2 regions of the Providencia sp. UF-183 genome follow, and region 1 is predicted to be linked to the other one. Evidence: predicted binding sites of a transcription regulator. Region 1 holds the regulator's gene; the other holds the start of a gene.
The links. The regulator PhoB, encoded in region 1, activates phosphate uptake and scavenging genes when phosphate is short. The targets are predictions, from matches to a motif close to CTGTCATAAAACTGNCNNAT.
Positions count from the first base shown of each region.

Region 2: a site for PhoB is predicted at 2,826-2,845, ahead of AC4IFT_RS00800 (esterase-like activity of phytase family protein). Genes of this name have one in related genera too.

Region 1 covers NZ_JBSICD010000003.1:138,428-143,739, forward strand. Annotated here, with positions in the region: gene AC4IFT_RS03555 (AAA family ATPase) at 1-472, opposite strand, end outside; gene sbcD (exonuclease subunit SbcD) at 478-1,689, opposite strand; gene phoB (phosphate regulon transcriptional regulator PhoB) at 1,926-2,615, shown strand; gene phoR (phosphate regulon sensor histidine kinase PhoR) at 2,639-3,949, shown strand; gene brnQ (branched-chain amino acid transport system II carrier protein) at 4,440-5,312, shown strand, end outside.
Region 2 covers NZ_JBSICD010000001.1:198,944-204,255, forward strand. Annotated here, with positions in the region: gene ybbA (putative ABC transporter ATP-binding protein YbbA) at 1-328, shown strand, start outside; gene ybbP (putative ABC transporter permease subunit YbbP) at 325-2,772, shown strand; gene AC4IFT_RS00800 (esterase-like activity of phytase family protein) at 2,913-4,295, shown strand; gene AC4IFT_RS00805 (MFS transporter) at 4,422-5,312, opposite strand, start outside.

The DNA.
Region 1 (5,312 bases):
AATCCCCTTGTGATAACAAAATTGATTTTGTAAAACGGCCGAAATCTAACCCTGTAATTTTGGCAATTTGGTCGCGAATTTCAGAGACCTTAACGGTAATGATTTTACCATCAGCGACTTGGGCTAGCTCAGCTTTCGGTGATTGCAAATTGCCATCGGGTTTATTCCCCGCGCGGCGTTGGCTCCAAAATGTGCGATAGGCCGTACCTTTAACTTCAAATTCTACTTCAGCAAGACAGTCACCTGTGTGGCGGGTCATCAATTCATTTTGGCTTGCGGAAATTGAATCTAACCGTGGTGTACGGTGATATAACGCGAGGCAAATGGCATCCAATAAGGTGGTTTTTCCTGCCCCTGTCGCACCGGTGATGGCAAATAACCCCTGACTGGCAAACGGTTCTTGCGTAAAATCGATTTTCCATTCGCCTTTGAGAGAGTTAATGTTTTTTAGGCGTAAGCTTAAGATTTTCATGTCAATTACCCTTGCTCGTGGCGTAATGCGTCATAGGACTGTTGGAAAAGTTGGGTTAGACGCTGTTCACGTTCAGGGTCTTCAAGGGTTTCTTCACTTAGGCGGCGTAGGAAAACCTCTTCTACGGTAAGTTCATTCAGGGTTTCATTCGCTAGCGCAAGGTTTTGCCCTTGTTTTTGTTTTCTTGCACGGCGCAGTAATACGACTTCAACGGGAAGGTTTTGTGTGAGTGTTTCGATGCGCTGTTGAATATCCGCCAGATAATCTTGAGACGCGACTTCGATATCTAACCAAACCGCATTTTCACCTTGGTAGTCCTGCCATACAGTAAGTTGTTGCTCTATCTCTTTTAATGAGCCTTTAAGCGTTTGTAAAGGCTGAAAAATAGGGATCGCTAACGGGGTTATTTTGCTTAATTTGCTACCTGTAAACTCAACTAAACAGACACTTTTATGTTGGGCAGTTTCATCAAAACTGAGGGCAATAGGGGAGCCGCAATAACGAATCTGTTGTTTTCCACCAATGACTTGAGGGCGATGAATATGACCAAGTGCAATATAATCCGCAGGGGGAAATGCCCCTGAAGGGAAGGCTTCTAATGTGCCGATATAAATATCGCGTACGGAATCTGTGAGTTCCGCTCCAATCACCGTTAAATGCCCTGTGGCAATAATCGGAATATCCAGGCCGAGCATTGCCCGTTGCTCGAGGGCGAGTTGATAGCTGGCTTGGTAGTGATCATGAATGGCAGTTTGGAGGGAAAGTTGTTTTTCTTCAACACTTTGCCCTGCAACACTCTGTTGGATATCTCGAGGACGCAAGAAAGGGATCGCGCACACGAGACCAATGGGTTGCGCTTGTTTATTGTGCAGAGTGATAACATTCGGCTCACTGCCAGAGGTGACCACTTGGGTATTAAGGTAGCTTAATAATGAGCTTGATTCATTCAGAACAGAGACGGAATCGTGATTGCCGCTCAAAATGACCAACTGGCAACCGGTTTTTTGCAAATCTACAATAAATTTATTATATAACTCGCGGGCATAGCTTGGCGGTGACCCTGTATCGAAAATATCCCCTGCCACAATGACGGCATCGACTTGATGAATTTCGACTTGGTTCACTAGCCAATTTAAAAAGTGTTGGTGCTCAGGCGCACGGCTTTTGGTAAAAAAGTATTGGCCAAGATGCCAGTCAGAGGTGTGAATAATGCGCATGAGCCATCAGTTCCTGTCTTCGATAAAGGGCATAAATTACTGCTATCCAGTATACCTTATCCTATCAAAACCTCGTGTTTTTCTCGTGTTATGGCGGAATTATTTCACTTAGATGACATTTACCCGCTAATATAAGGAGAAATATTTGATTTGCGAATAGACATTCATAATTCTGTCATAAAAGTGACGCATAATGCGTTCACATTAACAATGTCTTCTTATTTACAGGAACAATCATGGCAAGACGCATTCTAGTGGTTGAAGATGAAGCGCCCATCCGAGAAATGGTTTGTTTTGTATTAGAACAGAATGGTTTCCAGCCGATTGAAGCTGATGATTATGACAGCGCAATTGCACAGTTAGTCGACCCTCTACCCGATTTGGTGTTATTAGATTGGATGATCCCCGGTGGGTCAGGGCTCCAAGTGATTAAACATATGAAGCGTGATAGCGCCACTCGCGATGTCCCAGTGATGATGCTAACGGCTCGTGGGGAAGAAGAGGATCGCGTGAAAGGCCTAGAGGTCGGTGCGGATGATTATTTGATTAAGCCGTTTTCCCCGAAAGAATTAATTGCTCGTGTTAAAGCGATTCTCCGTCGAATCTCTCCAATGTCGACGGAAGATATCATCGAAATGAATGGGTTAACCTTAGACCCAACCTCCCACCGTGTAACCAGTAACGAAACCCCAATTGATATGGGGCCAACGGAATATAAACTTCTGCATTTCTTTATGACGCACCCTGAACGTGTTTACAGCCGTGAACAGCTCTTGAATTATGTCTGGGGCGCGAACGTTTATGTTGAAGACAGAACGGTGGATGTACACATTCGGCGTTTAAGAAAGGCGCTAGAAACTGAAGGTCATGATAAAATGGTGCAAACAGTACGCGGTACAGGTTACCGTTTCTCTGTTCGTTATTAACGACACACTAGGGAGAGACATGCGTGCTTGAACGCTTATCGATTAAACAGCTGATTTGGGGGCTGTTTTTATTTATCTTACCCGCGCTGATTTTGTCCGTTTTTATCGGGCACTTACCTTGGCTGCTAGTGGTTTCTTTACTGGCCGCCTTAGTGTGGCATGCGTATAACTTGCTGAAATTGTCTTATTGGCTTTGGTTGGATAAAAGCATGTTACCACCCGAGGGGCGAGGGGGCTGGGAGCCGATATTTTACGGCATTTACCAGATGCAGCAACGTAACCGTAAACGCCGTCGCGAATTAGGGCAACTGATTAAGCGCTTTCGTAGTGGGGCTGAATCTTTACCGGATGCCGTCGTGATGATGACCACGGAGGGCAATATTTTCTGGTGTAACCGCCATGCGCAGGCGTTGTTAGGTTTTCGCTGGCCAGAAGATAACGGCCAACATATTTTCAATCTATTGCGTTACCCTGATTTTAGCCGCTATTTTTCAATCAAAAGTTATGACCAAGCATTAACCATTGAGCTTAATAGTGGGGAAATTGTTGAGTTTCGTATTTTGCCTTATACGGAAGGGCAATTATTGATGGTGGCGCGAGATGTCACTGAAAAACGTCGGTTGGAGAAAGCGCGTAGAGATTTTTTTGCCAATGTGAGTCATGAACTACGCACGCCACTTACCGTTATTCAGGGATATCTTGAGGTGATGGATGACCAAGAAGGTATGCCTGCTGTCAATAAAAAAGCGCTGAATGTGATGCAAGAGCAAGCTCACCGAATGGATAATTTAGTGAAACAACTTTTGCAGTTATCCCGCATCGAAATTGCCCCGCAAATCAACCTTGATGAGCAAGTAAATATTCCCGTGATCCTCAAAATGATTGAGCAAGAGGCGTTAAGTTTAAGCCACGGTCGCCAGCAATTTGAGTTTAACATCGATGAATCACTGCGGGTGCATGGCAATGAAGAGCAATTGCGCAGTGCGGTGGCGAACTTAGTGTATAACGCCATTAATCATACGCCAGAAGGCACAAAAATTTGTGTTGATTGGCAAAGAACCAGCAATGGCGCGCGGTTTAGTGTGAAGGATAATGGCCCCGGGATCCCGTCGGAACATCTTCCTCGCTTAACTGAGCGTTTTTATCGTGTGGATAAAGCGCGTTCACGCCAAGGTGGCGGCGGTACAGGGCTTGGGTTGGCTATTGTAAAACATGCCGTTCAACACCATAGCAGCCAGCTGGTGGTTACTAGCCAAGTGGGGAAAGGGAGTGAGTTCTCATTTACCTTGCCGCCAGTGCTAATTGTTGATGATAAAAAACTCAAAAAAGCTTAGAAAATTCCACTTTATTAATAGAATCAATTTATTAATAAAGTGGATCCTGCTTCTATTTCGATTAATTAATTCTATTAATGCATTGTTTTTTTATATTATCCCACCAACTAATAATTTTAAAATAATATATCCTACCTGTTATCAAAAAAAGTGAATGATAAAATGAGGAGTTGATTAATTTTCAAGCAAATCATATAACGGGTATTGTGATTTTACTGAAATGAATCACTGGTTCTGAAAATTAGTTTAGTTATTTCCTCTTGTTTTCGGGTTTGCTATTGCCTTTTTGCCCTATAAAAGTTCTACTTGTTGTCAGTTATTGGCGATTTTTTCTGTTTTTTGATTTTTCGTTTTGTCATCGGCAAGCAAGCATACTTTTTATATTGTTAACAGTATGTTTATCAGAATTCTATCTCGCTATATATATTTCAAAGGGTTGCTAGGTGCATACCCGTAATTTTCTATTTCCGCTACTAAAAATTAACATAATATGGCTCATCGTTTATCATCAAGAGATATCATCGCATTAGGTTTTATGACCTTTGCGTTATTTGTCGGGGCAGGAAATATCATTTTCCCTCCGATGGTTGGCTTACAGGCAGGGGAACAAGTTTGGACCGCCGCACTTGGCTTTTTAGTCACAGGTGTAGGTCTACCCGTATTAACCGTTATCGCATTAGCGAAAGTTGGGGGCGGAATTGAAGCCCTGAGCACACCAGTGGGGAAAACCGCGGGTTTACTGCTCGCGGTTGTCGCTTACTTATCTGTTGGCCCATTATTCGCAACGCCTAGAACCGCAACCGTATCGTATAAAGTGGGTATCGCCCCGTTATTTGGTGGCGAGTCTGACATGTTACTGCTTATCTATAGCGCAGTTTATTTTGTGCTAGTGATAGGTATTTCGCTGTATCCGGGCAAATTACTGGATAGCGTAGGGCACATATTGGCGCCTGTAAAAATGCTCGCACTGGCTATTTTAGGCGTCGCAGCCGTAATGTGGCCAGCAGGTGACCCAATTCCATCAACGGTAGAATACCGCGATATGGCCTTCTCAAATGGCTTTATTAACGGCTACCTCACAATGGATACCCTTGGGGCGATGGTGTTTGGTATTGTTATCGTGAATGCAGCGCGTTCACGGGGTATCGAAAATTCATCATTACTCACTCGCTATACCATGTGGGCTGGCTTAATTGCTGGGGTACTGTTGACGCTGGTGTATCTATCCTTATTCAAACTGGGTGAAAATAGCGGTTCACTGATCCCGAATCCAGAAGATGGCGCGGATATCCTGCACACTTATGTTCAGTATACGTTTGGTGGCTACGGCAGTTTCTTCCTTGCGGTATTGATTTTTGTGGCT
Region 2 (5,312 bases), on a different contig from region 1:
GTCATCGAGCTACCAACATGCAGCAGAGTTACTGACTGACTTAGGCTTGAAAGATCGCATGAAGCACATGCCTCCGCAGCTTTCTGGTGGTGAACAACAGCGTGTGGCGCTGGCGCGTGCATTTAATGGTCGACCACAAATTTTATTCGCCGATGAGCCGACAGGGAACCTTGATAGGCAAACAGGGGATAAAATTGCTGACTTGCTGTTCGCCATGAACAAAGAACATGGCACGACGCTGATTTTAGTCACACACGATAACGAACTCGCTGCACGTTGCCAGCGCCGCTTACGCTTAGTTGATGGGCAATTGAGGGAAGAAGCATGATTTGGCGTTGGTTCTGGCGTGAATGGAAAACGCCCTCATTACTGATTGTTTGGTTAGCGCTCACGCTCGCTGTTGCGTGTGTATTAGCGTTAGGGCGTATTAGTGACCGTATTGAAAACAGCATGAGCTACCAAAGCCGTGAGCTACTTGCCGGGGATCTGGTTCTACGCTCCTCACACCCGAGCGAGCCCGCTTGGTTGCAAGAGGCCCAAAAAGACGGGTTAAAACTGAGTCAGCAGATTTCATTTTCGACGATGGCCTATGCAACGGAAGATGAAGATGCCCGACCACAGTTGGTGTTAGTCAAAGCCGCTGACAAGGCTTATCCGCTATATGGTGGGTTAGTGACAGAACCTGAGGGGTTAGTACCAACCCAAGGGGAGGTGTTAGTTGCCCCTCGCTTATTAGAGTTATTGAATCTGAACATTGGCGATAATATTGATATCGGTGATGCGACATTAAAGGTTTCTGGCAAGTTAATCCAAGAGCCTGATAGTGGTTTTAACCCGTTCCAGATTGCACCAAGGGTATTAATTGCGATTGAAGACGCACCATTAACAGGGGCAATTCAGCTCGGTAGCCGTTTAACCTATCGCGACATGTTTGCGGGAGATAGTCAGGTTATCGATGCATTTAAGCAGAAATTTGATAAAAACCTGCGCAATGACCAGCGCTGGTATACCTTAAGTGAAGACAATGGCGCGGTGGGGAAAACCTTCCAACGTGCTCAGCAGTTTTTGTTGTTATCTGTCTTATTAACCCTGTTATTAGCGATTGCTGCTGTTGTGGTTTCTATGACTCACTATTGCCGCAGCCGTCACCAGCTGATTGCGGTTCTAAAAACCCTAGGGGCAGGGCGTAGTGCGCTACGCAAATGGATCATTGGCCAGTGGTTAGTCATTTTAGTGGCAGCGGCATTATTAGGTTCATTATTAGGGCTAGCCTTTGAGGGCATTCTGATGCAAATTCTGGGCGCAATGCTGCCAAAAGAACTGCCTCCTGCTAGCCTAATGCCGTGGGTCTGGGCGATAGGGACATTGTTTATCATTGCCATTATTGTAGGCAGCCGACCTTATTACCAATTGATGGCGACCCAACCTTCTCGGGTGTTACGTGAAGATGCAAAATCCCCCGTGTGGCCGCTGCATTACTATCTCCCTGTGGTTATTTTAATTGTCGTGGGCGGGTTATTTGTTTTTGCGGGAGTAAACCCTCTGTTATGGTCGATTTTGGCGGGGATTGTTGTCGTTGCGATTTTATTGGCTTTAATTGGCTGGGTCGGGCTTTGGGGGCTGAGGCACATTAAGTTTCGCCAACTGAGTTTGCGCCTTTCTGTTAGCCGTTTATTACGCCAACCGTTACAGACTATCACCCAAATGAGCGCATTTTCGCTCTCGTTTATGTTGTTGGCATTATTAATTTTAGTGCGTGGGGATTTGCTCGATCGTTGGCAGCAACAACTCCCTGCGGATAGCCCAAATTATTTTCTAATTAATATGAACGAGTCACAGCTTAAGCCTGTAACTCAGCTATTGGCACAGTATCAAGTTAAACCTACCGAGTTTAACCCCGTGGTATTGGCACGCTTAACCGATATTAACGACCAATCTGCTATTGAGTGGGCTGATAAGCGCGACCCGAACAATAACACGGTGAGGCGTGAACTCAGTTTGACGTGGCAATCCCAATTGGCGCCTGCAAATATTGTGGATGAAGGCACATGGCCACCGAAAGCGGGTGAAGTGTCCATCGAACAAACTGTTGTCAAAGAGTTAGGGTTAAAACTGGGGGATAAGCTGACGTTTAATGCGGGAGCACAAGTCTTTTCGGCGACAGTAAGCAGTATCCGAACGGTAGACTGGGAAAGTTTACGACCCAATTTCTACTTTATTTTCTCGGAAGAAAGCTTATCGAAAATGCCCGCAACATGGCTGAGTAGTTTTCATTATGAAGGTGATGGCCAGTTATTGACACAACTTAGCCGCCATTATCCGACTATCAATGTGTTGGATACGGGGGCTATTATTACGCAGATTCAGCAAATTCTTCAGCAAGTCAGCCAAGCCCTTGAAGTGATGGTGGTTTTGGTGATTTTCTGTGGGTTATTGCTATTGCTGGCGCAAATTCAAGTGGGAATGAACCAACGGGAACGGGAGCTGGTGGTCTATCGGACCTTGGGTGCAAGCAAAAAACTGATGCGTAGAACCTTATGGAGCGAGTTTGCATTGCTTGGCTTAATGGCAGGCCTTGCCGCAGCCTTTGGTGCTGAAATTGCCCTGTGGTTATTGCAGAGCAAAGTGTTTGATTTCCCATGGCAACCTGAATGGCGTATGTGGGTGTTATTGCCTCTGTGCGCGGCTATTTTGCTGTCTATTTGTGGTGGCTGGTTAGGCTTGCGTTTATTAGGCACAGGCAGCCAGCACCGCCGATTACCCAATGGGTGATTAGTTTATAAAGAATAATTGGGCGTGAAATCATTTACGCCCAATTAAAATAACTGTCTTCAATCCTTCACAAAACCGTCATTCACTCAAGTTATGATTCCGCCGTCGATTATTGATAGCCTTAAAATGGAAACATAACCATGCAGCATAAAAATTCAATTAAACGCTCAGTTAAACAAAAAGTTGGCTCGTTTTCTTTATTGGCAAGCTTGATTTCATTCAGCCTCTCAGGGTTCGCTCAACAAGAAGTGCCTGCCACATTAGCGGGGCATTCTATTCTTCCTGTTGATTCCACGGTGCCTGCACCACAAAATGCGCCTTCAGACTTACAAGTTAGCGGTAAATTCACCACGGGGACACGCGTTGATACCCTCGGTAAAGTGGAAGGAAAATCCGCTGATCGCCCAACAGGAAAACACATTCCAATTAAAGGGCAGCCATTACAAGGCCATTCGGGGATTAAACGTATGGCGGATGGTACCTATTGGGTGTTAACGGATAATGGGTTCGGTAATAAAGTGAATTCACCAGACTCGATGCTGTATGTGACGCAATATGATATCGATTTTAAATCAGGCAAAACCACACCACTCAAAACGGTTTTTTTCCATGATCCCGATAAAATTATTCCTTTTCATATTATTAATGAGAGCACAAAGGAACGTTATTTAACGGGCAGTGATTTTGACCCAGAAAGTTTTCAATTTGCGAATGGCGCGTTATGGGTAGGGGATGAATTTGGCCCATACCTGTTAAAAATGGATTTGGATGGCAAAGTGCTAGCCCTGTTTGAAACACAAGTCGATGGCAAAAAAGTGGTTTCCCCTGATCATTACCAAGTCACCACACCGGGTAAACCAACGGATAAAGTGGCTTTCCAAGTTAATCGCTCAAAAGGATTTGAAGGGATGGCCTCCTCGCCAGACGGTTCAAAACTGTACCCAATGCTTGAAGGGGCGATTTGGGTAGATGAGAAACAAGATTATGAAAATGTAGATGGCAAACGTGCTGCTCGCATTCTTGAGTTTGATGTGAAAAAACAAGATTGGACAGGTAGAAGTTGGTTGTATGTATTTGAAGACAATCAAAATGCTATCGGCGATTTTAATTTAATCGATGAGACCCACGGCTTAATTATCGAACGTGATAATGGTGAGGGGACATCGGATAAAGCCTGCGCCGCGGGCAGTGCAAACACGGAAAATTGCTTTAGTAACCTCGCGAAATTTAAACGCGTATACCGCATTGCATTTTCAGACGAAAACGTCGGCGGTGCGGTTGATAAGCAGGCGTACATTGATTTAATGAATATTAAAGACCCAAATAGTCAGGCTAGAAAGCCACTGAATGATGGGGTGTTTACTTTCCCATTCTTCACGATTGAGAACGTGGACGTGGTTGACGGCGAACATATTATTGTTGGAAATGACAATAACTACCCATTTTCATCGAGCCGTGATCCTAATAAAGCCGATGATAACGAGTTTATTCTGTTGAAAGTGCCTGAATTGTTAAAGCCTTGATTGACTTTGTGCCACCTCATTGTGGTTTATGGTGGCACAATATGAAACGCATGTTTTGATCCAATATCTGGTTTTCTGATCATTTTCCCTTGGTTATTATTTTCCCGAGCTTGTGCTCGGGATTTTTTATTTGGCGTTGAGGGAAGGTGGTTTCATCATTAAGGTCAAACCGAGGATCACCACAACAGGGGCGGTAATCACTAAAAATGCGGGGGTGAAGCTACCTGTGTAGTCCTTGATCCCACCTGCGATAAATGGCGCTAAACAGGCAATAGTTGAAATCAAGTTAACCACAGAAAATAGCTCTAAATAAGGCCCGCGGCCAAAGTAGTTTGATAGCAAAACGCTTGAGGCCAAGAATGTCATGCCGTAACCAATCCCTACAAACAGCACAAATAAAATTAACCAGAACCAAGAGCTTGCGATACTGAGGAAGATAACCCCTAACACCATAATAATTAAGCTGCCAATAAGCAGTTTTTTCGGCTCCAGCCATTCTCCAGCAGCCCCACCAATAAAACGTGAGAATGCATTTACAAAAGCCATCGTACTCAGTAATGAAACCGCTACTGTCATACCGAAGCCTCGTTCTTCAATATGGGCAACTGCAAAGCTATTTACGGTAATCCCACACCATAAAAATGACGTATAAGTTGCAGCGATTAAATAAAATTGCCACGTACGCAGAGCGCGTCCAACTGTCCATACTTCGGCAGTACGGTAAATGGGTTTGCTTGCATTACTGACCTGTTTTTGCATCACTTTTTTGGCGTGTTCTTGCTCTTGTTTACCTTCTCGCAGCATAAAGATAGTGATAAGTGTGACGATGCTGAGATAGACCGCGCATAAAACCCAGTGCATACGCCACGAGCCCAATTGGTTTGAGGCGTAGAAATAAATCCATGGCCCTGCAACCCCACCGAGCCCACCAATGGTGAAATACAAGCCAAAAGCGAGGGACTGTTTTTCAAATAATCGGGAAAGTACGTAAGTGCCGGGCACGGTAGCTAATAAGGT